DNA from 3 places in the Pantoea ananatis PA13 genome. Region 1 is predicted to be linked to each of the others. Evidence: predicted binding sites of a transcription regulator. Region 1 holds the regulator's gene; each other region holds the start of a gene.
The links. The regulator PurR, encoded in region 1, represses purine synthesis genes. The targets are predictions, from matches to a motif close to CANGCAAACGTTTGCNTG.
Positions count from the first base shown of each region.

Region 2: PAGR_RS14165 (amino acid aminotransferase) is a predicted target of PurR. The motif match lies at 5,553-5,570, and genes of this name have one in related genera.
Region 3: PAGR_RS20365 (nucleoside-specific channel-forming protein Tsx) is a predicted target of PurR. The motif match lies at 1,198-1,215, and genes of this name have one in related genera.

Region 1 covers NC_017554.1:2,578,337-2,586,126, reverse strand. The annotation lists gene PAGR_RS12175 (MATE family efflux transporter) at 1-807, opposite strand, end outside; gene PAGR_RS12170 (riboflavin synthase) at 1,012-1,683, shown strand; gene cfa (cyclopropane fatty acyl phospholipid synthase) at 1,960-3,108, opposite strand; gene punC (purine nucleoside transporter PunC) at 3,395-4,597, opposite strand; gene punR (DNA-binding transcriptional activator PunR) at 4,706-5,611, shown strand; gene purR (HTH-type transcriptional repressor PurR) at 5,608-6,633, opposite strand; gene cydH (cytochrome bd-I oxidase subunit CydH) at 6,914-7,003, shown strand; gene PAGR_RS12145 (C40 family peptidase) at 7,068-7,790, opposite strand, start outside.
Region 2 covers NC_017554.1:2,999,419-3,007,208, reverse strand. The annotation lists gene mukB (chromosome partition protein MukB) at 1-867, shown strand, start outside; gene ldtD (L,D-transpeptidase) at 1,037-2,854, shown strand; gene mepK (peptidoglycan L,D-endopeptidase MepK) at 3,040-3,588, shown strand; gene PAGR_RS14170 (MBL fold metallo-hydrolase) at 3,628-4,257, shown strand; gene PAGR_RS14165 (amino acid aminotransferase) at 4,299-5,489, opposite strand; gene ompC (porin OmpC) at 5,700-6,809, opposite strand; gene asnS (asparagine--tRNA ligase) at 7,110-7,790, opposite strand, start outside.
Region 3 covers NC_017554.1:4,310,804-4,318,593, forward strand. The annotation lists gene PAGR_RS20360 (sensor histidine kinase) at 1-1,170, shown strand, start outside; gene PAGR_RS20365 (nucleoside-specific channel-forming protein Tsx) at 1,445-2,311, shown strand; gene yjdN (VOC family metalloprotein YjdN) at 2,398-2,835, opposite strand; gene PAGR_RS20375 (methyl-accepting chemotaxis protein) at 3,407-4,951, shown strand; gene PAGR_RS20380 (MFS transporter) at 5,307-6,716, shown strand; gene PAGR_RS20385 (c-type cytochrome) at 6,760-7,790, opposite strand, start outside.

The DNA of each region.
Region 1 (7,790 bases):
AACAATCCCCAACGGCGAGACTAACAGGGCCACCACGGCAAACAGGGTCACTTCAAAAAACAGCGCCAGCGCGACCGGCAAACCCAACCCTGTGAGACGTTGCAGGATAACGCGTGAAGGCGCTGACCAGCGGCTCTCGACGCGAATGTCTCGCATACTGCGCATCCGTCGTACCCAAAAACGCATGCAGAAGAACATGGCCCAGTACACCGAGGCCGTCGCCACGCCACAGCCTACGCCGCCCAGCGCCGGCATGCCGAAATGGCCGTAGATAAAGATGTAGTTCAGCGGGATATTGAGCATCAGCCCAAGAAAACCCAGCACCATCGCGGGCTTGGTTTTGGATAGCCCCTCGCACTGGTTACGCATAACCTGAAAAAACAGGTAGCCTGGCGCGCCAAACAGCAGGGCATGCAGATAGCCCTCGGCCTTTTCTGCCAGCAGCGGATCGATATCATGCATCGAGCGGATAACATACCCGGCATTCCACAGCACCAGCATGATGAGCAGAGAAAGGAAAAACGCCAGCCAAAAGCCCTGACGAAGTTGTTCAGCGATTCGCTCACGGCGACCTGAACCATTAAGTTGCGCAATGGTGGGCGTCAATGCCAGTAAAACACCATGACCAAACAGGATGGCGGGAAGCCAAATGGACGTGCCAACAGCAACGGCGGCCATATCCGTGGCGCTGACGGCGCCGGCCATAATGGTATCTACAAATCCCATCGCGGTTTGCGCCACCTGAGCCAGGATAACGGGGATCGCGAGGGCCAGCAATTGACGCGCTTCTGTTAAATACTTCTGCACGTAAACACCTGACTTATCTGATTAATAAAGAAATGAGGACTGCTTCAGACGAAGCAGGGCTTAGTGTAACTGGCGCGACCGATTTCTCCAATCTTTGTCACGCAATGCGTTTTGGACTTGTGCCGCCTGTCTCTCAGGCTGTTGAAACCTAACACTTAAGCATGGCTGTGTTAAACTGGCACAAATTTCGTAGAGGCAAAGACTATGTTTACCGGTATTGTGCAGGGCACCGCAGAAATCGTGTCCATTGAAGATAAAGGTCTGTTTCGCACCCATGTGGCCAGGCTTCCTGCTGACCTGTTGCCGGGTTTAGCGCTGGGCGCATCGGTTGCCCATAACGGTTGCTGCCTGACCGTCACCGAAATCAACGGCGATCTGGTGAGTTTTGACCTGATAAAAGAAACTCTGCGCGTGACCAATCTTGGTGATCTCAAGCAGGGCGATGTGGTGAATATCGAGCGGGCGGCAAAATTCAGCGATGAAATTGGCGGCCACCTGATGTCCGGCCACATCATGACCACGGCTGAAATCTGCAAAATTGTCCGCTCTGAAAACAACCGCGAAGTCTGGTTTAAAATTCAGGATCCTTTGCAGATGAAATATATCCTGCACAAAGGATTTGTGGGCATCGACGGTATCAGCCTGACCGTAGGCGACGTGACCAAAACAAAATTCTGCGTTTATCTTATCCCCGAGACGCTGGAGCGAACCACTCTCGGCGCCAAAACCTTCGGCGACAGAGTTAACATCGAAATCGATCCCCATACTCAGGCTATTGTGGACACGGTGGAGCGCGTCCTCGCCCAGCGTGAAGATGCCGCGCTCAGGGCACTGGCAGAGCAGGCCGATCAGCCCGAAACGGATAGGGATGAATAGCGGGAAATAACGCCAGCCGTGACCAAAGCGTTGCCCACAGGCCAGCAGGTTGCCGTGTCGCCCGCCGTTTTCCGGGACGACTGACGGCTGTGCATTGTCAACCGCCCGGGCGAAGACGCCCGGCGCGAATGTGCTGCAGCCCTGGACTGCGGTTTAAGATCGCCATTTTCCCGTCTGCGAAGGTGGGGGCAGGCAGATAACGCGGCAACCGGGGTTACCGGCTGCCGTCCGCGTTCGGTCCGGACAGTATTGACCTTGCCACGGCGCGTTGCGCAATCATCGCGCCACCCGCAATCCACCCTCAACGCCACGGCTGAAGACAATCTGCCAGAGCTGAATCTCACGGGCGCGAAACGCGCCGGCGCAGGCGTTCAGGTAGTAGGAGAACATGCGTCGGAAACGTTCTTCATAACGTCCGGCCAGGTCAGGCCAGGCACGCTGGAAACGCTCATGCCAGGCCATCAGCGTGGTGTCGTAGTCAGCGCCGAAGTTGTGCCAGTCTTCCATAATGAAATGCGGTTCGCTGACGTCGGCAATATGGCGTAAAGAAGGCAGGCAGCCATTCGGGAAAATATACTTGCCGATCCACGGATCGACGTGCATATCCGTTTTGAGCGCGCCAATGGTATGCAGCAGAAAAATCCCGTCCGGCTTGAGGTTGCGATTGACCGTGGCAAAGTAGGTTGGGTAGTTTTTCGGCCCCACGTGTTCGAACATCCCCACCGAGACGATGCGGTCAAACTGTTGATTCAGATCGCGATAATCCTGAAGCAGGATAGTGACATCCAGCCCTTCGCAGCGTTGCTGCGCCAGCTTTTGTTGTTCTGCAGAGATCGTCACGCCCTGTACGCTGACGCCATAGTTTCTTGCTGCATAAGCCGCCAGACCGCCCCAGCCACAGCCAATATCCAGCAAGGTCATACCGGGTTTCAGTTGCAGCTTGCGACAGATCATGTCCAGTTTGGCTTCCTGTGCCGCCTCAAGCGTCGTGGCGTCTTTCCAGTAGCCGCAGGAGTATTGCATGTAAGGATCGAGCATCAGGGTAAAAAGGTCATTACCCAGATCATAGTGCGCTTTGCCGACTTGCCAGGCCCGTTTTTTCGACTGCAGGTTAACCAGGCGCGCCAGCGCAATGCGCACGATATCCTGCACGTGATGAGGAAGCTGCTCATCAAGCTTATGTTTCAACGCCCGATGAAAAAACATATCCAGCCGCTCGCACTCCCACCAGCCGTCCATATAACTTTCGCCCAGCCCCAGGGAGCCCTTTTGCAGGACGCGTTTAAAAAAGTCGGGATGTTTAACCTGAATGTCCCATGGGCGGGAACCGTTGATTTCGATGTCTGCTTTTTGCAATAACTCATGAACGATACGGTACCAATGGTTTCGTTCGATATTCACTTCTGCTACACATGTTGAACTCATAGCCACTCCATCACCAGAACTGTCAGAACCTGAGAAAGAGCAGGAGCCGTTACTCAGGATTATGAGAAAAGTCACAGATGACGCCTTGCGCCAGACAACCTTAAGCGTACAGAGAAAGGGTGCAATGCAGGGGCCAGCAGAGTGCATTTGCCCACAAAGACACCTTCACAGCGATGAGGCTGCGTGAAACATTGTTATTATGATGGTACGGCGAATCAGGGCCCGGCACAGGAGGCGCTGGCGGGCCCGTCACGTGTTGATCACTCAGACGACAAAAGTCGTTGCCTCAGTGATTATCCTGGCAGGGATGTGCCGTTGAGGCAATATCAGTTTGTGCGCCGGTGCGGCGCTGCATCTGATAGCCTGCCAGCGCCAGTACAATCGTCACCGCCATGATGAGCGTTGTGGTGAACAGCGCCTGGGTCAGGCCCGCCGAGACGGCCAGGCTGGCGACAAAGCACAGGCCCAGCTGCAGCGTGTTCTGCAGGGCGGCGGCTCTGCCGGTCGCATGGGGGAAGGGCAGAAGTGCACTGGATACGACGATGGGATAAATCGCCCCGTTCGCCAGCGCCATGCCGCAAAACGGCACCAGCAAAGCGGTGAGTGAAACCGAGCCTGACAGGGCGACGGCAAACAGGGCCAGTACGCTAAGGCTATAGACGATGAGCAGCCATGGCAGCAACTGCGCCCCTTTGAAACGGTTAAGGAGCGCACGGCAGCCAAAACCGCCGACTAAGAAAGCAATGGTCTGCGGAATATAGCTTAAGCCGATATCAGCAGGCGACAGGCCAATCGCTGCCAGAATAAACGGTGATCCGGTCAACCAGGCAAAAAAGCTGGCCGAGCAGGCAGAATACATCAGGACGTTACCGCTGTAGACGCGTGAACGCAGCAGCGTCATAAAACCGGGCTGTGACGGGGCCGGGCGGCGCGCTGTTTGTACCGATGGCAGGCGCAGCGTAATCAGGATCAGGGCCGCGGCAATCGCGGTCAGAACGACAAAAATTGAGCGCCAGTGAAAATGGCTAATCAGCCAGGCACCCAGCAGCGGGGCCAGCGCAGGAGACAGCGCGACCAGCGGCATAATAGTGGCAAAGACTTTATTCGCGCGCGACTGAGGATAGCGATCGACCACCAGGGCCTGCCAGCTCACGGCAGCCGCGCACACGCCGATGGCCTGAATGAAGCGCAGCACCAGCATCAGTACCACGTCGTCCACCCACAGCATCCCCGCACAACCCAGCGCAAACAGGCTCAGTCCTGCCAGCAATACCGGTTTGCGGCCAATACGATCTGACAGCGGTCCCCATACCAGCTGACCACAGGCAAAACCCGCCAGGAACAGGCTCATACTGGCGCTGATCATCCCGGCGGAGGTGTTAAAACTTTGCTGCATGGCCCCGAAGGCGGGCAGGTACATATCGGTGGCCAGAAAGCCCAGCATACTAAGCACGGCAAGATAGGGAATGAATCCTTTAGAAGCTGACATCTGATTCTCATTTTTTGCAGGATAAACGCGGGGCAGTGTAAAAGCTGTACTTCATACTGTGAAACGGTAAAATTTGCCTGTTGCTGTTAAAAAATTTAAAGGCAGGATATGTGGTCTGAATATGCGCTTGAAGTGGTTGATGCGGTCGCGCGTGGCGGCAGTTTCAGTGCTGCGGCCCAGGAGTTGCACCGTGTGCCTTCTGCCATCAGCTATACCGTTCGCCAGCTTGAAACCTGGCTGGCGGTACCGCTGTTTGAACGGCAGCACCGGGAGGTCGTTTTGACACCTGCGGGCGAACATTTTGTGCGAGAAGGCCGCAGCGTCATCAAAAAAATGGATGCCACGCGCCGTCAGTGCCAGCAACTGGCCAACGGCTGGCGAGGGCAAATCGCGATTGCGGTGGACTGCATTGTGAAACCGCACCGAACCCGTCAGTTCGTCAGGGATTTCTATCGCCACTTTCCGGATATGGAGCTCCACATCAGTTATGAAGTGTTTAACGGCGTATGGGATGCGCTGGCTGACGGAAGAGTCGAGGTCGCAATAGGCGCGACTCAGGCGATTCCGGTGGGCGGGCGGTTTGCTTTCCGCGATATGGGAACTCTGAACTGGCGCTGCATCGTCGCGCGGGAACATCCGTTAACCCAGGTCGCCCGGCTAGATGATGAGGCGTTGCGCAACTGGCCTTCGCTGGTGCTGGAAGACACCTCGCGTGCGTTACCGCGTCGTATGACCTGGGCTCTGGATAATCAACGCCGACTGGTGGTGCCTGAATGGCAGACCGGGCTGGACTGCGTCCGGGCCGGGCTGTGCGTCGCAATGGTGCCGGGGCACTTAGCCCGCCCGCTACTGGACAGCGGCGAAGTGACCGAACTTAACTTGCCCCAGCCTTTTCCAGAAAGTCCCTGCTGCGTCAGTTGGGCGGAAGATCGCGCATCACCGGCATTGGGCTGGTTGCTCAATTACCTGGGTGATGCGCAAACGCTCAATCAGGAGTGGTTGAGCGAGGATTAACGACGGTAGTCGCGATAGGGACCGTAGCCTACAGAGCGTCGCTCAATCAGTGTCGGATGCACTTCGATGGTTTGCGACTCTTCACGCTTGCTGGTAATGCGGTCCAGCAACATTTCCAGAGCCTTCTCCCCGAGTTGCGCTTTTGGCTGGTGCACGGTAGTGAGTGCAGGCGTGAAATAGCGTGCGTTGCGCACATTATCGTAGCCAATCACCGAAATATCCTGCGGGACGCGCAGGCCCATTTCATCGGCGGCACAGATAGCGCCCATGGCCATAATATCGCCACCGCAGAACACCGCGCTTGGGCGCTGCTTCTGCGACAGAATTTGCTGCATAGCCTGATACCCGGATTCAGGCTCGAAATCGCCCTGCACAATCCACTCTGAACGCGGCTGAATACCGGCTTCTTCCAGCGCCTTGAGGAAACCGGCATGACGGCCACCACCGGTGTTACGTTCCATTTGCCCTGGAATGGCGCCAATATCGCGATGCCCGCGTTCGATGAGGTAGCGGCCGGCCAGATAACCGCCCTGAAACGCATTATCCAGCACCGTGTCAGTAAAATCGGCACGGGATTCGCCCCAGTCCATGACCACCATGGGAATATTGCGGTTGGCTTCCAGCATTTGCAGCAAATCATCCGGGTACTCAGAACACATGACCAGCAGCCCATCGACGCGCTTCTGCGCCATCATCGAGAGGTAGGCACGCTGTTTTTGCAGGTCGTTATGCGCGTTGCCTAAAATCAGGGTGTAGCCTTTATCAAAGCAGTGATTCTCCACGGCTTCAATAATTTCAGCGAAATAGGGCGCCTCGCTGGAGGTGGCCAAAAGGCCCAGCGTTTTGGTGTGATTCACCTTCAGGCTGCGTGCTACGGCGCTGGGTGAATAATGTAATTCCCGAATCGCTTCCCAGACCGCTTCGCGGGTATCTTCTGCGACAAAGCGCGTCTTATTGATGACGTGAGAAACGGTTGTGGTAGAGACGCCTGCACGTTTCGCCACATCTTTAATTGTTGCCATGAAAATCGAACTCCCGGGCTTATCTAACCTGTTGATAAGCATGTTGTTAAACGTTTGCGTCAGCGGACGGTTATTTCTGCAAAAAAATCGTTTTTCTGACCGGTTATGGGGCATCGGGGCAGGAAATAACGGTTGAAAAGGGTGCTGACGCAACCGATGTTGCGCGCTGTTGCGCAACAAAGAGGGGATTCTAACAAGGCTGCACGGATAAAACGAGATTTTTACCCACGCGTGTGGGAAAATGCTTAACCCCTACTAAAATTGTGCCTAAGGAGTTGTGATGAGTACCGATCTGAAACTGTCATTGATGACCACGGCGGCTGCACTGTTGATGATTATTGCGTTCAGCTTTACCGCCATTCTGAACTAATAAAAAAGCCGGGAAGGTTTCCCTGTCCCGGCTGCGTTCCGTCGGTATGACGGAGGAGTGACGTTTAGCGAACGGTTTTTGGCGTCATGACGCGACGCGCACCAATATAGTGGCGCTGCCAGTAATCTTCGCTTAACGCACTGATTTGAATGTCCTTTCCGGTACGCGGTGACTGAATAAATTTACCGTTACCCAGGTAAACACCCACGTGGTCGGCCGTGCCACGTCCGTTGATGCGGAAAAACACCAGATCGCCTTTCTCCAGCGCTTCCCGATTCACCGGCGCGGCATCCCGCAGGTGATACATTTCATTTGCAGTACGCGGAATTTTAAATTTCACCACATCTTTGTAGGCGTACCACACCAGGCCGCTGCAGTCGAAACCGGTATGCGGCGATTTTCCGCCCCACTGGTAGCGCTTGCCCAGCTGTCCCATCAGTTTCGCCATCGCCGTTTCACGTGCTTTTTGATAGCGCTGACGGTGTGCGTTGCTCATTTTGATGGTGCCGGTATCCTTGCTGTCCGCTTTCGCCACCTTCACCGCGCGTTGATGACCATAGCGTTTCTTGCTGGTGGCGTTGGCGGCCACTTTTTTGGTGAGCTTCTTGTGTGAATCAGTCGCTTTGGTCAGGGTTTTGTGAGAGGCAACCGCGTGAGAGGGATTTTTACTGGTTTTAAGCGTTTTGCTGGATTTCTGCTCTGCGGAGGAACGGCTTTTTTTCGCCGAAGCTTTAACCGTGCGTCGCTTGCGCCGCTCATCTTCGCGCGCACTTTTTTTCTCTACCTT
Region 2 (7,790 bases), 420 kb from region 1:
GATATCATTCGCACGGACGATCCGGTTGAAGCCATCGAGCAGATGGAGATTGAACTCAATCGACTGACGGAAGAGCTGACGGCCCGTGAGCAAACCCTGGCTATCAGTTCACGCAGCGTCGCGAATATTATTCGTAAAACGATTCAGCGTGAACAGAACCGTATCCGCCAGCTGAATCAGGGGCTGCAAACCGTGAGCTTTGGTCAGGTGCGCAGCGTCCGGCTGAACGTCAACGTGCGCGAAACGCATGCCATGCTGCTGGACACCTTGTCTGAAGAGCACGAACAGCATCAGGATCTGTTTAACAGCAACCGACTCACGTTCTCGGAAGCGCTGGCTAAACTCTACCAGCGTCTGAATCCGCATATTGATATGGGGCAGCGTACACCACAAACCATCGGTGAAGAGCTACTGGATTACCGTAACTACCTTGAGATGGAAGTCGAGGTCAACCGGGGTTCAGATGGTTGGTTGCGTGCCGAAAGTGGCGCGCTTTCCACCGGTGAGGCCATTGGTACGGGGATGTCAATTCTGGTCATGGTGGTGCAGAGCTGGGAAGAGGAATCACGTCGCCTGCGCGGTAAAGATATTTCGCCTTGCCGTCTGCTGTTCCTGGATGAAGCCGCACGTCTGGATGCGCGCTCAATCGCGACCCTGTTTGAACTCTGTGAGCGACTGGAGATGCAGCTGGTGATCGCGGCGCCAGAAAATATCAGTCCGGAGAAGGGCACCACCTATAAACTGATGCGTAAAGTGTTTAACAACACCGAGCACGTTCACGTGGTAGGATTGCGGGGCTTCGCGGCCGATCCACTGCCCGTGAAACGCAGCAGCGAAGCCGATCCGGCGAGTGAAACCACGACATAATATTCACGATGCAGAGATAGTCAAAAACAGCGCCATTAGTTAATCTGGTAACGGCATTTGTCACAGGAGGCAAATGCCGTTTTTATTTGTATACTCAATAATATGAGTAACAGCCCGATCGCAGTTGTTTCCTGACAGGCTGCGCGGTAGATCAATGAAGGGGGCAGGGATGTTACTGTATAAACGCTTCAAAATTCATCAGGTTAGTTCGTGGCTGACGCTAGCGCTCACGCTCATTCCCTGTGCAATGGCTCAGGCTGCGATCATCGCCGCGATGCCCGGTACGCACGCGGCGTACGCCACCACATCCGTCAGTGAGAGTCAGCAGAAGATTCGCCAGGCGTTTTCAGGCGACAGCCAGCCTTTTTACGGTGCTTCTCTGGCCGCGCTCTACGCCGCGCGTAACATGCAGCCGATCTGGCAGGATCATGAAGCCGTACAGAAATTTCAGCAGCAGCTGGCGGAGGTTGCCCTCTCCGGCGTGCAGCCGCAGTTTACCCGCTGGGTCGATCGCCTGACCGATCCTGACATCACAGGCTTTGCCCGTGATGTCACGTTGTCTGATGCGATGCTAGGCTATTTGCAGTTTGTCTCCTCGGTGCCTGCTCAGGGAGAAATCTGGCTGTACAGCACCACGCCCTACAAGCTGGCTGTGCCTTCTGTATCCGTGATCAATGCCTGGCAAAATGCCGTCAATGCGGGCAGTTCGGCGGCGTTTGTTAATTCACTGGTGCCGCAGCATCCGCAGTATCCACTCATGCATAAGGCCCTGAAAAGCCTGCTTGAAGATAAACAACCCTGGCCACAAATTAAAAATCGCGACACGTTACGACCTGGACAGGTCAGTGACGATGTGCCGGCGTTGCGGGAAATTCTTCGCCGCAGCGGCATGCTGAGTGCACAGGTAACCGCACCCGCGCCCAATGAGGATGCCGTTCCCACCGCACCCGTTGCCGTCAGCCACAGCGAGCAGCCTGTCGCCGTGAGCCCTTCGGCAGTCACGGTTAACGATATACCTGCTGCGGCACCCGGTGTTCAGGGTAACGTCCAGAATGCTCCCGCTGCGCCCGGCAGTGTGAATGTTTATAACGATGAGCTGGTCGCGGCGGTAAAACGCTTTCAACAGTGGCAGGGGCTGGACGCCGATGGGGCGATTGGCCTGCGTACACGGGAATGGCTGAATGTCTCTCCTCAACAGCGTGCGGCCTTGCTGGCGCTGAATATCCAGCGGCTGCGTTTGCTGCCGGATGATATGCACAACGGCATTATGGTGAACATCCCCAACTATTCGCTGAATTATTACAACAACGGCACTAAAGTGCTGTCCTCCCGGGTCATCGTGGGACGACCAGATCGTAAAACGCCGTTGATGCGAAGCGCACTAAATAATGTGGTGTTGAATCCGCCCTGGAATGTGCCGACCAATCTGGTGCGTCAGGACATTATTCCTAAGGTGAAACAGGACCCAACCTATCTGTATAAACATGGATATACGCTGCTGTCTGGCTGGAGCGCCGATTCCGAAGTCATCGATCCCAGCATGATTGACTGGAGCATGGTGTCAGCCTCATCTTTCCCTTACCGCATACGTCAGGCACCTGGGCAAACCAATTCACTCGGTCGCTATAAGTTTAATATGCCAAGCTCGGATGCGATTTATCTGCATGACACGCCGAACCACAATCTGTTTCAGCGCGATATTCGTGCGCTCAGCTCGGGCTGCGTGCGCGTGAATAAAGCTTCGGAACTGGCCGGTATTCTGTTGCAGGATGTCGGTTGGAATGACGCGCGTATCTCTGACACGCTCAAGCAGGGCGACACGCGCTATGTACCCATTCGGCATCGCATCCCGGTTAACTTGTATTATTTAACGGCCTGGGTTGCGGATGACGGCAAAACGCAGTTCCGTACAGATATTTACAATTATGATAATACGGCGCGTTCGGCGAGCCAGGTCTTAAGCCGTGCGCAGCAGTTATTACTCTAATAGTTGATTTTCAATCGTTAGTCGTACGGTATGTCCGTTATTCAGTCCTGTCATTCAGGCGGCTTTATCCGGAGCCGCCTTCCAAACTTGCCCATAATGGGTTGACGTGCTACCGCCATAAAGTTATGGTTCGCCAGTACGTTTTTTGCACATGTCTTTGACTCTGCTTTCAGGTAAACCGCTCCATGTCTACAATCGATTCTTTACGTCGCAAACTGCTGCTTTGCGGAAGTGCCGCTGCCGGCCTGGCCTTACTGCCAGAGACCGCGATGGCTTCACTCTCCACTTCACGCCCGCGGATATTAACGCTCAATAATCTTCACACTGGTGAAACCCTTAAAACGGAATTCTTTAACGGTAAAAGTTACGACAAAAGTGAATTGTCACGCCTGAACCACTTTTTCCGCGACTACCGTGCCAATAAAACCAAAAGTATCGATCCCCACTTATTTGACCAGCTCTATCGCCTTCAGGCGCTGTTAGAAACGCGCAAACCCGTCCAGCTCGTCTCCGGCTATCGCTCACTGGCGACGAACAATATGCTGCGGGAATCCGGGCCCGGTGTGGCAAAACACAGTTATCACACCAAAGGCCAGGCGATGGATTTCCACATTGAAGGGGTGACGCTGGCGAATGTACGCAAAGCCGCATTAAAAATGCGTGCCGGTGGTGTAGGATATTACCCCAGCAGCAACTTTGTACATATTGATACCGGTCCCGTCAGGCACTGGTAGTAACGTCGGCAACGCTGCAGGTGCCGACCATGGAGCGTTATGAATTATCACATTATCCCCGTCACCGCCTTCGCCCAGAACTGTTCGGTTATCTGGTGCGAAACCACGCGTGAATCGGCCCTGGTGGACCCGGGTGGCGATGCCGATACCATCAGGCAAACGCTGGCGCAGCTTGATTTGAAGCCTGCACAGATTCTGCTTACGCATGGTCACCTCGATCATGTTGGGGCAGCGGCAGAACTGGCTGCATTCTGGCAGGTGCCGCTGGTCGGCCCGCAAAAGCAGGATGCTTTCTGGCTGGAATCCTTACCTACTCAAAGCCAAATGTTTGGGCTGGAATATTGTGCCCCGTTGACGCCGGATCGCTGGCTGGAGGAGGGGGATACCGTTCAGGTTGGTCAGGTCACGCTTGATGTGCTGCACTGTCCCGGACATACGCCGGGGCACATTGTATTTTTTGATGCCAAAGGCCGCTTACTGGTCTCAGGTGATGTGATCTTTAGCGGCGGCGTCGGGCGTACCGACTTCCCGCAGGGTAATCATCAACATCTCATTGATGCGATAAATAATAAGCTGCTGCCGCTCGGCGACGATGTGACGTTTTTACCCGGTCACGGGCCTGTGTCAACGCTGGGGCGTGAACGTCTGACCAATCCTTTCCTGCAATAAAAAATGGGCCAGAGTGGCCCATTTTTTTATACGCGATGCGCTTAAAGTACGGCGACAATCGCCTCGCACAGTGCAGACATATTATCTGGTGTCATACCGGCAACGTTTACGCGGCCTGAATTAACGGCATAAACCCCAAACTCCTCGCGCAGGCGAATGACCTGATCTTTGGTCAGCCCACTGAACGAGAACATGCCATTCTGCTTGATGATAAAGCTGAAGTCCTGCTGCGCACCTTTATCCGCCAGGGTGTTCACAAACAGTTGGCGCATGCGCTGGATACGCTGACGCATATCAGACAGCTCTTGCTGCCAGATAGTGCGGAGCGCGTCGTTGCCCAGAATCGTGGCCACCACGGCCGCACCGTGTGACGGCGGGTTAGAATAGTTGGCGCGGATGGTGTATTTCACCTGGCTGAATGCGGTGTCGGCCGTCGCGGCATCGCCCGCAACCAGCGTAATCGCACCCACACGTTCGTTATACAGGCCGAAGTTCTTGGAATAAGAACTGGCGACAATCAGTTCCTGATGGCTTGCCGCAAAAATGCGCAGACCTTCAGCATCCTCTTCCAGACCACGGGCAAAGCCCTGGTAGGCAAAGTCAAACAGGGGCAGCCAGCCGTTAGCCAGAGAGAGCTGTGCCAGCTGTTGCCACTGCTCTGCAGTAGGATCGATACCGGTCGGGTTATGGCAGCAGCCATGAAACAGCACCACATCACCGGCTTTCACCTCTTTCAGTGAGGCCAGCATGCCGTCAAAATCCAGGGTATGGTTTGCTGCGTCATAGTACTGGTATTCGCATACCTCAAGCCCGGCGGCATTAAACACGTTTTTGTGGTTCGGCCAGCTCGGGTTGCTCACCCACACGCGCTTAACGGACGTCTGAGTAGACAGGAAATCCGCGGCGACGCGCAGTGCGCCTGTACCGCCCGGCGTCTGCGCCGTGCGGGCTCTGCCCGCCGCGATCAGGGCATTGCCTTGACCAAATAACAATTCCTGCGTGCAGTGCGCGAAATCTGGCAGACCGTCAATGCTCAGGTAATTTTTGCTGGTTTCGTGTTCAAGCAGGTACTGCTCTGCTTTCTTAACGCTGGTGAGCACCGGGGTTTTTCCGGTTTCATCTTTGTAAACACCAATACCGAGATTGATTTTATTGGGGCGGTCGTCGGCACGAAAGAGATCGGCCAGGCCAAGAATGGGGTCAGCGGGTGCAGCAGAGATCGATTCAAACATGAGTCGGGTCCAGTAGCGTGAACTTTAGCAAATGAACCATCAGGTTAACGTCAGCACGGCGAAATGCCAACCGTTTGCGATAAAATTCATCGTCTGTGCGACAGAATTACCCGTTCTAATGTTAACAGTGTGATAGCGCGGGGCTTAGTGCGAGGAAACGGCAATAAAAAACGGAGCCGAAGCTCCGTTTTTTGTACTGCATCAACAAAGTTAGAACTGGTAAACCAGACCAACACCAACTACGTCATCTGTATTCAGACCCAGCGGGTTGTTGTCTTTCAACTGGTTAATTTTGTAATCAACGTAGGTGGCTATGTTTTTGTTAAAGTAGTAAGTTGCTGCAACATCGAAATATTTGTAGATATCAGCATCGCCAATACCTTCGATATCTTTGCCTTTAGACTGAACGTAGGCCAGAGATGGACGCAGACCAAAGTCAAACTGGTACTGTGCAACAAGTTCAATAATCTGAGCCTTATTAGCAAAAGCGTCAACAGTGTTTCCAGGTGTGGTCAGAACTGTAATTTGAGCTGCATTACGCATTTCACCATACATCGCTGCCAAATAGATGTTGTTCGCATCATATTTCAGAGCAGTTGCCCAGCTCTCAGCGTGCTTACCTGCACCAATAACGTTACCATTTGCCGCGACACCTTGAGACTGCGTATCAGTACGATCACTGCTGCTATATGCACCTACAACGCCTACACCGATTGGAGAAGTATAGGAAGATGACACACCCCAGCCATCGCCGTTAGCAGTTTGGCCATTTCTGTTCGCGTTGTCGTTCTTACCTTGGTATTGAACAGCAAAGTTCCAACCATCTACCAGACCAAAGAAGTTGGTATTGCGGTAAGTCAACAGACCAGTGCTACGGCCATTCATAAAGTTATCAGAGTTACCTGAGTCACCACCGAATACTGGCAGCATATCGGTCCAGCCGATTGCATCGTAAACCACACCGTAGTTACGGCCGTAGTCGATTGAGCCAGCGTCACCGAATTTCAGACCGGCGAAGCCTAAACGTGTTTTATTACCATTGTTCGCATCGCCGCCTTCAGAATTGTTTGCCTGGAAGTTGTACTCCCACTGACCGTAACCAGTCATCTGGTCATTAATTTGGGTCTCGCCCTTAAAACCGAAGCGAGCATACGATTTGTCACCATCAGCGCCTGCGTTGTCAGAAAACTGATGACGCGCATCGAGTTTACCGTATAGGTCCAGCTTGTTGCCGTCTTTGTTATAAACTTCTGCTGCGTTAGCTGCGCCGGCGGCGAGCAGAGCAGGGATAACCACTGCCAGAATGTTGCGCTTCATCATTATTTATTACCCTCATTGGAGTTATTTGGACACCTGCCACTGCCGTCAAGAAAACTTTACGTGAACCTTGAAAGAAGTTTGGTGTCTCCTGTGTCTGCACGCATCTTTCCATCCCCCATCGGGTAATTCTACTGCGAAAATGCTACAAAAGTCGTAATCTTGTTTCAAATATAAAAAATGTATTACAAAATGTAAAAATAACGGAACTTTGTGAGTCATATCAAAATTTACAAAAATAAAAAAAGGCCGGCGATGCCGACCTCTTTATATATATGAATTTCTTATATTTAATGCTGAAAATCAGAAGTTCGCGTTGCGTGGCGTCCGTGGGAAGGGGATAACATCTCTTACATTTTGTACGCCGGTGACATAGGCGATCAAACGTTCGAAACCTAATCCAAACCCTGAATGTGGCACGGTGCCATAGCGACGCAGATCGCGATACCACCAGTAATCTTCTTTTTTCAGCCCCATCTCTTCCAGACGCGCATCCAGCACATCCAGACGTTCCTCACGCTGAGAACCGCCGATAATTTCACCGATACCCGGCGCTAACACATCCATCGCGGCCACGGTTTTCCCGTCGTCGTTAAGGCGCATATAGAATGCCTTGATATCTTTCGGATAGTTTTTCACCACCACCGGCGCTTTGAAATGCTTCTCGGCAAGATAACGTTCATGTTCAGAGGACAGATCGATGCCCCACGACACCGGGTTCTCAAAGGTCTGCCCGCAGTTCATCAGGATATCGACGGCATCGGTATAATCGACCTGGGCGAAATCGGTGGTAACAAAACGCTCCAGGCGATTAATCGCATCGTTGTCTACGCGCTCGGCAAAAAATGCCATATCGTCTGCACGCTCATCCAGCACGGCTTTGAAGACATACTTGAGCATGGCTTCCGCCAGGGCTGCCGCATCGTCTAATGAGGCGAAAGCGATTTCCGGTTCCAGCATCCAGAACTCTGCCAGATGGCGGCT
Region 3 (7,790 bases), 1.7 Mb from region 1:
CCTCCGCTGATGCCGCTGATTGCGCCAGCGCACAAGATCAAAAGCGCCTTCGTCATTCAGCTATGGGATGCCAAAGGTCAGCTACGCTCCAGCTCCTGGCCTGAGTTGCACGCGCCGTTACAGGCCGAAAACGGCTACAAAGATGTGCAGATCGGCGGCTGCCACGACTGCGAATGGCGAATTTATACCCGCTCCGGCCAGCCCGGCAGCGAGATAAAGACCATTCAGGTGATGCTCAATCTCAGCTACATGAAAGAAATGATGGTGAGGCGGGCGCTGTCGGCGATTATTCCGCTGATTTTGATGATGCCGCTGTCATTACTGGTTATCTGGCTGGTCGTGCGCAAAATCACCCGGGATTTGCGCGTTGCCTCCCGGGAGATTGCCGCGCAGGATGCCCATCACCCACACAGCGTTTCACCGGGAAGCCTGCCTGATGAAATTCAGCCGCTGGTCGCCGCCTATAATTCGCTGCTGGATAAACTTCGTGCGGCCTGGTCTTCACAGCGCCAGTTTATGGAAGATGCCGCGCACGAATTGCGGACGCCGGTCACGGCGGTTACGTTGCAGTTGGAGAACCTGCGGCAGCATATTCAGCCTGGCGAGGCCAGTCGTCAGTTTGCACAACTGGAATCGGGCGTGACCCGCACCCGCCATCTGGTGACCCAATTGCTGAATATGTCACGCTGGGAAGATCAGTCGGTTGTCGCAAGCCTCGAAACTATCGCGCTGGAAGATGTGCTGAAAGAGAGCATTGAGCAGCTCATGGTGGTGGCAGATAAACGCGGTATCGACATTGGCTTTAGCGGCACCACGCACTACCAGTTGCAGGCCGGACGATCGGAGCTGCGAAGCCTGTTTGATAACCTGATTGGCAATGCCATGCTTCATACGCCTGAAGGCAGCCTGGTGGATGTCCTGCTGCACCGTGTTGACGGGCAAACCGTGGTAGATATCGTCGATAACGGCCCGGGCATGCCGGAGTCGTTTATTGAACGCGCGTTTGATCGCTTTGCCCGCGCCCCGGATGTTAAAGCCCAGGGGAGCGGGTTAGGCTTGTCTATTGTACGAAGCGTGGCGCACAAACATCATATCCGCGTTGCCCTGTCCAATTGCCTGAATCCGCACGGTGTACGTTGCGGTTTTCAGGTCCGCGTCACTTTTCCCTGATCCTCGCTGTTTGATTCGGAACCGGACAACGTAAACGGTTGCCTGGTTCCGTTCGCCGGAGACAATATTGTGACAAGCATCACAATATTGATGAATTGTTATGCAACACATTTTGACAAATGTGACCAAAAGCTATTTTCTATCTCTCTGTTACAGGCACGCTACGCTAACTAAAACAGGCGGCCTGAGTACATTACTGCCCAACCTTTGGGATTGATTTCCAAACAGCGCGCAAACGATTGTCTTGCGCATAAAAACCAGTGGTCAAAATATAATGAAATTTAAAACGTTAATGGCAGGCGCCCTGCTGGCAGGTTCCTTAAACGGTGCAGTGCAGGCTGCTGACAATGCTCCCCAGTACGTTTCCGACTGGTGGCATCAGAGCGTAAACGTGGTGGGCAGTTACCACACTCGCTTCGGACCGCAGTTCAATAATGACGTCTATCTGGAATATGAAGCGTTTGCGAAAAAAGACTGGTTTGATTTTTACGGCTACGTTGATCTGCCGAACTTCTTTGGCGTGGGCAACAGCAATGCTAACGGCATTTTCGACCACGGTTCGCCGCTGTTCATGGAAATTGAGCCGCGTTTCTCCATTGATAAACTGACCGGCACCAGCCTGGCCTTTGGTCCGTTTAAAGAGTGGTACTTCGCGAACAACTATATCTACGATATGGGCCGCAACAGCGCCAACCGTCAGAATACCTGGTATATGGGCCTGGGCACCGACATCGATACGCACAGCGATATCGGTCTGTCGCTTAACGTCTATGCCAAATACCAGTGGGAAAACTACGGTGCAGCGAATGAAAACAGCTGGGATGGCTATCGCTTCAAAGTGAAATATTTTGTGCCGATCACCACCCTGTGGGGCGGTAACCTTGGCTATGTAGGCTTTACCAACTTCGACTGGGGTTCAGACTTACGCGAAAAGAGTGGCCCGATTCGCACCAGCAATTCAATCGCCTCCAGCCATATCCTGTCGCTGGGTTACGATCACTGGCACTTCTCGGCCGTCGCCCGTTATTTTCATAACGGCGGTCAGTGGGGAGCGGGTCAGGAGTTAGGATTTGGTGAAAGCGCGTCTGAAATCAAGTCCACAGGCTGGGGTTACTACCTGGTCGCTGGCTATAACTTCTGATTGCTGTCGCACCGCGAAAAGAGGTGGCGGCAAACGTTGAGGCCTTCCCATAGGGAAGGCCTCGCGTCTTTACAAACTGCAGCGTATTACGCGTCGGGTTTTACCACGTTGATGCGCCATGGAATATTGAATTTATCGATAATCATGGCGAAGCCGTTAGACCAGAACGTCTCCTGCCATGGCGTAGTGACTTTCCCGCCTGCAGACAGCTTTTCAAACCATGCCTTACCCTGCTCTGCATCATTGGTTGCCAGACTCACGGCATAGCCCGCGTGTTCTGAGGCCGGAGGCTGATGGGGATTGCCATCACTCATCATCAGCTCACCCTGACCAATGCGGAGGTGCGCATGCATAATTTTCTCAGGGGGCAACGGCGGAGCGGACCGATCGCCCACCTGTTCACCCTGCTCCGGCATATCGCCAAACGTCATTTTTTGCAGCAGTTTTCCACCCGTTGCCTGCAAATAGAATTCTATCGCTTCTTCACAGCGACCATAGAGAAACAAATAGGGACATACTTGCATTATTACCTCGATACCGGTGAGTAGAGACTTCCTTATAACGATGTAATAAGTGTAGACGACAGGTCAGGGTTGACGACGATAACCGGATAAAGATTCATCATTCGGATTATTTACCTGACGTAGGTCAGCCTTTTCTCTGTTGATTTTACAAATAAAACAGGACCAGACCTGACAACAATAAAAGCGTGATTTCCTGTCATATATTATTGTCATGGCAATAATAACAAAGCATGACCGTTGAATGATGAAATAAAAGGCCAGTTTATAACGCGTTACGATACATCACCTCTTGCGCCGTGCTGTTTATCGCCAGCAGTCATCCTGTGCACGCGCCGATCTTTCAGGCTTTGTTAAATCTGTCTGGCCCTAAAACTCAGGTTATCTAACGTAAAGGGCGAAATAACCGAACCGGCAGAAAAGATCATCAGATAATAATATTGAATCATCTGGTTCATTATTTCGCTCATCTTTTACCCACCTTATTGTTTATTAATTTCAGCACGTTCCCACTAAATATTTACCCTCCTGATGCCGATATATCAGTCCATAATCCCCTATTCAGGACTGCGTAATGTCGTTAAAAAAATCTTCACTACTGGTTTTGTCGTTCCTGTTAATTCTTTTTCTTATCAGCATATCGGTCAGCATCTGGTTACTGGCCCGGAGCAACGCGTCGTTAAATGCGGTTAATAAAGAAATCCGCGTAGTGTTATCAGTTATCGATCCTATCAACCACAGCCGAACGTTACGCGTCCGGCTGATGGAATACATGAAAGAAATTGAGAACGACGGCACGCAGGGCGGCTATTCTCTGGACAGCGTAAAAAGCGTCGCGGCTAAAGCCGATGCTGCCTTTCAGGCTTATCTGAGTGCGCCACGCATTCCGGGTGAAGAGGCCGATGCAGACCGCTATCGTCAGGCCTATCTGGCTTATCGCGATCGGGGAATTCAACCCTTGATTGAAGCGGCCGAAGCCCGCGATCAGCAGCGCTTTAAAAATCAAATTGCCAACGTAGTCCGCCTCGACCGGCAGTATGAAATCGTCCTGGATCAGGTGCTGGCACAACACGAGGCTTATGCGAAGAAACTGAATACTGACGCCCAGGGCAACTTTTCATCCGGGATCACCCTGCTCATCGTGTTTGGCTTGTTATTCCTGGCCATCATCATTGCGATACTGATCTTTGTCAGACGCTATATCTTATCGCCGCTCAATAACGCAAAAGCGCACTGCAGCGAGATTGCGGCAGGCGTGCTCGATCACCCGGTGCCGGTCAAAATCGGCTCGAAGAGCGAAATTCAGCAACTGATGAGCTCGATGGAGCAAATGCGGACGTCTCTGACGGACATTATTATCCGGGTGCGCCACTCAACCCACGCGGTGTCCTGTGCTTCACAGGAAATTGCCAGCGGTAATATCGATCTGGCGTCCCGTACCGAGCAGCAAGCTGCGGCGCTAACGGAAACGGCGGCCAGCATGGAGCAGTTAGGGGCAACCGTTAAACAGAACACGGACAACGTGTTTGAAGCCTGCCGTCTGGCTAACGAAGCGGTACAGAACGCAGAAACCGGCGAGAAGGTTTCTCAGCAGGTTATCGTTTCAATGGCCAAAATTAATGAAAGTTCGAAGAAGATCGAGGATATTACCAGCGTTATTAACAGCATTGCTTTTCAAACCAATATTCTGGCGCTGAACGCCGCCGTCGAAGCGGCGCGCGCCGGTGAGCAAGGCCGGGGTTTTGCCGTTGTCGCCGGTGAAGTGCGTAATCTCGCGCAACGCAGCGCCGTGGCGGCGAAAGAAATTGAAGGGCTGATTGCCGAATCGGTCGCGACGATTCGCGTGGGTTCTGATCAGGTCAGCCGCACGGGCGAGGCGATGAATGCGATTATTTCCTCGGTGAGCCGGGTGAACGAGCTGATGGACCACATTTCAACCGCGTCCGATGAGCAGCATCACGGTATCAGCCAGATTGAAAAGGCGGTCACTGAGATGGATGGTGTGACGCAGCAAAACGCCGCGCTGGTCCAGGAGTCGGCCGCCGCGGCTGCTTCGCTGGAAGAGCAGGCTCAGCACCTGACCCACTCCGTTTCTGCTTTCCGCCTGTCTGGCGTCTAAAACGGATTCCCGCTCGGGTGATCAGGCCTGAGCGGGAAACAGACTCTGTGCGGCGCGGCGTCAGCCTGTGAGTGCCTGGCCTTTACCGGCCCGCCAATCGTGGTGACGGCTGACCGCGCCTTTGTGCCCTGACCGGCTCTTGTGCCTTTACCTCGGCCGCCTGACGTTCTGCCCTAAAAACCGTCCCAGTCAATACTGCAATATGCGTTGCTAAAAATTCATCACTATTCCTGTCGGCAAGAATCAGGTAATTGATTATTCTGCTGCTTCACGGCTCGCGAATGGGCAACGCTTTCAAAACACATCACGGCCTGTAGCGGGAATGGCAATCATCCTGACATGAGGTTCACCTTACATGACACCAGCCTTCATCACAGGGATAGCACCGACGGCGGCATCGTCGGCCAACACCAGCTTAGCTGAGCGCATTGATGCGCTACCTTCTTCTGTCGGTTTATGGCGCTTTATCTCGCTGCTGGCGCTGGGCGGGTTCTTTGAGCTTTACGATCTGTTTGAAACCGGGTATATCAGCACTGGCTTGCTGGCGGCCGGTATCTTCCACACGGGCAGTGCCGGGATACTGGGCATTACCGATCAGGCTGCGTTTGCTTCCGCTACCTTTCTGGGGCTGTTTGTTGGCGCCAGCCTGCTCACGCCCCTTGCCGACCGCTTTGGTCGTCGACTGACCTTTATCTGTGCCCTGGCCTGGTACGGCGTATTTTCACTGCTCATGGCTTTTCAGCACAGCGCGGAGATGGTGATCCTGTGCCGCTTTCTGGTGGGGATTGGGCTGGGCGTAGAATTGGTCACCATTGATACTTATTTGAGTGAATGGGTGCCCACTCACCTGCGTAACCGGGCTTTTGCCTTTTCGTTTTTTATCCAGTTCCTGTCGGTGCCTGCCGTTGCGCTCATGTCGTGGTGGCTGATGCCGCAAAATATCCTTGGGCTGGAAGGCTGGCGCTGGGTGGTGATTGCCGGTGCGGTCTGTTCACTGGTGATCTGGTTTGTGCGCAAAAACCTGCCAGAGTCCGCGCGCTGGCTGGTGCAGCAGGGGCGCGTCGATGAGGCCCATCAGGTGATGGCGAAAATGGAAAAACGGTGCGGCATCGCCCCGGGCCTGCCGTTGACGAAGCCGTCCGTCTCAGACAAGAAACCGGAGAAGAGCCGCTTTCGGGAGATCTGGTCAGCCCGCTATCGCAAGCGCACGCTTATGTTGGTGGTCATGAACTTCTTTCAGGCGATTGGTTTTTATGGTTTTGGTAACTGGCTGCCGGCATTGCTGTCCGGTCAGGGAACGTCGATCACCCACAGCCTGCTGTATGCGTTTTTTATCACGCTTGCCTACCCGATTGGATCGCTGATTTGTGGCAGTTTTACCAGCCAGCTCGAAAACAAATGGCAAATCGTTCTCTCTTCGCTCATGACGGTGGTATTCGGTACGCTGTTTGCCCTGCAAACCAACCCGGTACTGCTGATTATTTGCGGTTTCCTGATCACCTTCTCGAATGCCTGGCTGACCTGCAGCTATCATGCCTATCAGACCGAGATTTTCCCCACGCACATCCGCGCACGGGCAGTGGGTTTCTGCTACTCGTTCAGCCGGTTATCAACCGCATTCAGCAGTCTTTTGATCGGTGTGATTTTGCAGTACGCCGGCACGCATGGCGTTATCGCGTTTATCGTGCTAAGTATGCTGATGGTGATGCTGTCGGTGGGCGTTTTCGGGCCTAAGACGCGCGGTATCAGGCTGGAACATATCTGAACATTCAGCCTTCCCCCTGCGGGGAAGGCTGAAACACTGAGGTCTACTTCCCTTCTAACACCTTGATATCTGCATTGCCCTGACGATCTTTGACCTCTTCACGCAGGGCAGCCACCTGCTTCGCCGTCACGTTATCCGCCGCATTGTTGCCCCAGCTGCGACGAATAAAGTTCACCACGTCTGCGACCTGCTGATCGTTCAGACGCCAGCCAAATGCCGGCATAGTGATGGTTGAAGGCGCGCCTTTTACTCCACGCAGTTCGCCACCAACCAGCACGATGTGAATCAGCGAGGTCGGATCGTCTGCCATCACCACAGGATTGCCCCGCAGCGCAGGATAGAAGCGTTTATAGCCGCTGCCATCGGTTTTATGGCAGGCTGCGCAGCTGTCCACATAGGTCGCGGCGCCCGTCTGACTGTCGTCGCCCTTCCATAAGGCTTTGGCCGTCGCGTCATCCACGCTAAACGCCACCTGATGCGGATCTTTGGCACCCAGCGACTTCAGATAGCGGGCGATGGCCGTGATGTCTTCATCCGTCAGGTGCTGCAGGCTGTGGTCGACAACGTCCACCATGCCGCCAAAAGCCGCCGTGTGGTCGTTACGCCCATAGCGCAGGAACTGGCGCAGGTCATCTTCACTCCAGCGGCCCAGGCCATCGCGGTTATCTCCGCGCAGATTGCTTGCGGTCCAGCCGTCAACCGGCGCACTGCTGCCCGCCAGATAATCCGTTCCCCCGGCATTGGTTAACGCCTTTTCCTGCAGGGTAAAACTACGCGGCGTATGGCAGGCACCGCAGTGGCCCAGACCTTCTACCAGGTAACGGCCGCGCGCCAACGTCGCATCCTCCTGCGCGGCAGGCTGGAACGCCTTTACATCCGGTGCAAACAGATTGCGCCAGATCGCCAGCGGCCAGCGCATTGACAGGGGCCAGGGAATATCACTCTCTTTGTTGGCCTGACTGACCGGGGCAACTCCGTGCATGAAGTAGGCATACAGCGCCTGCATGTCTTCATCGCTGACCACGGCATAAGACGGATAAGGCATAGCGGGATAGAGCGTATCGCCGTTTTTCG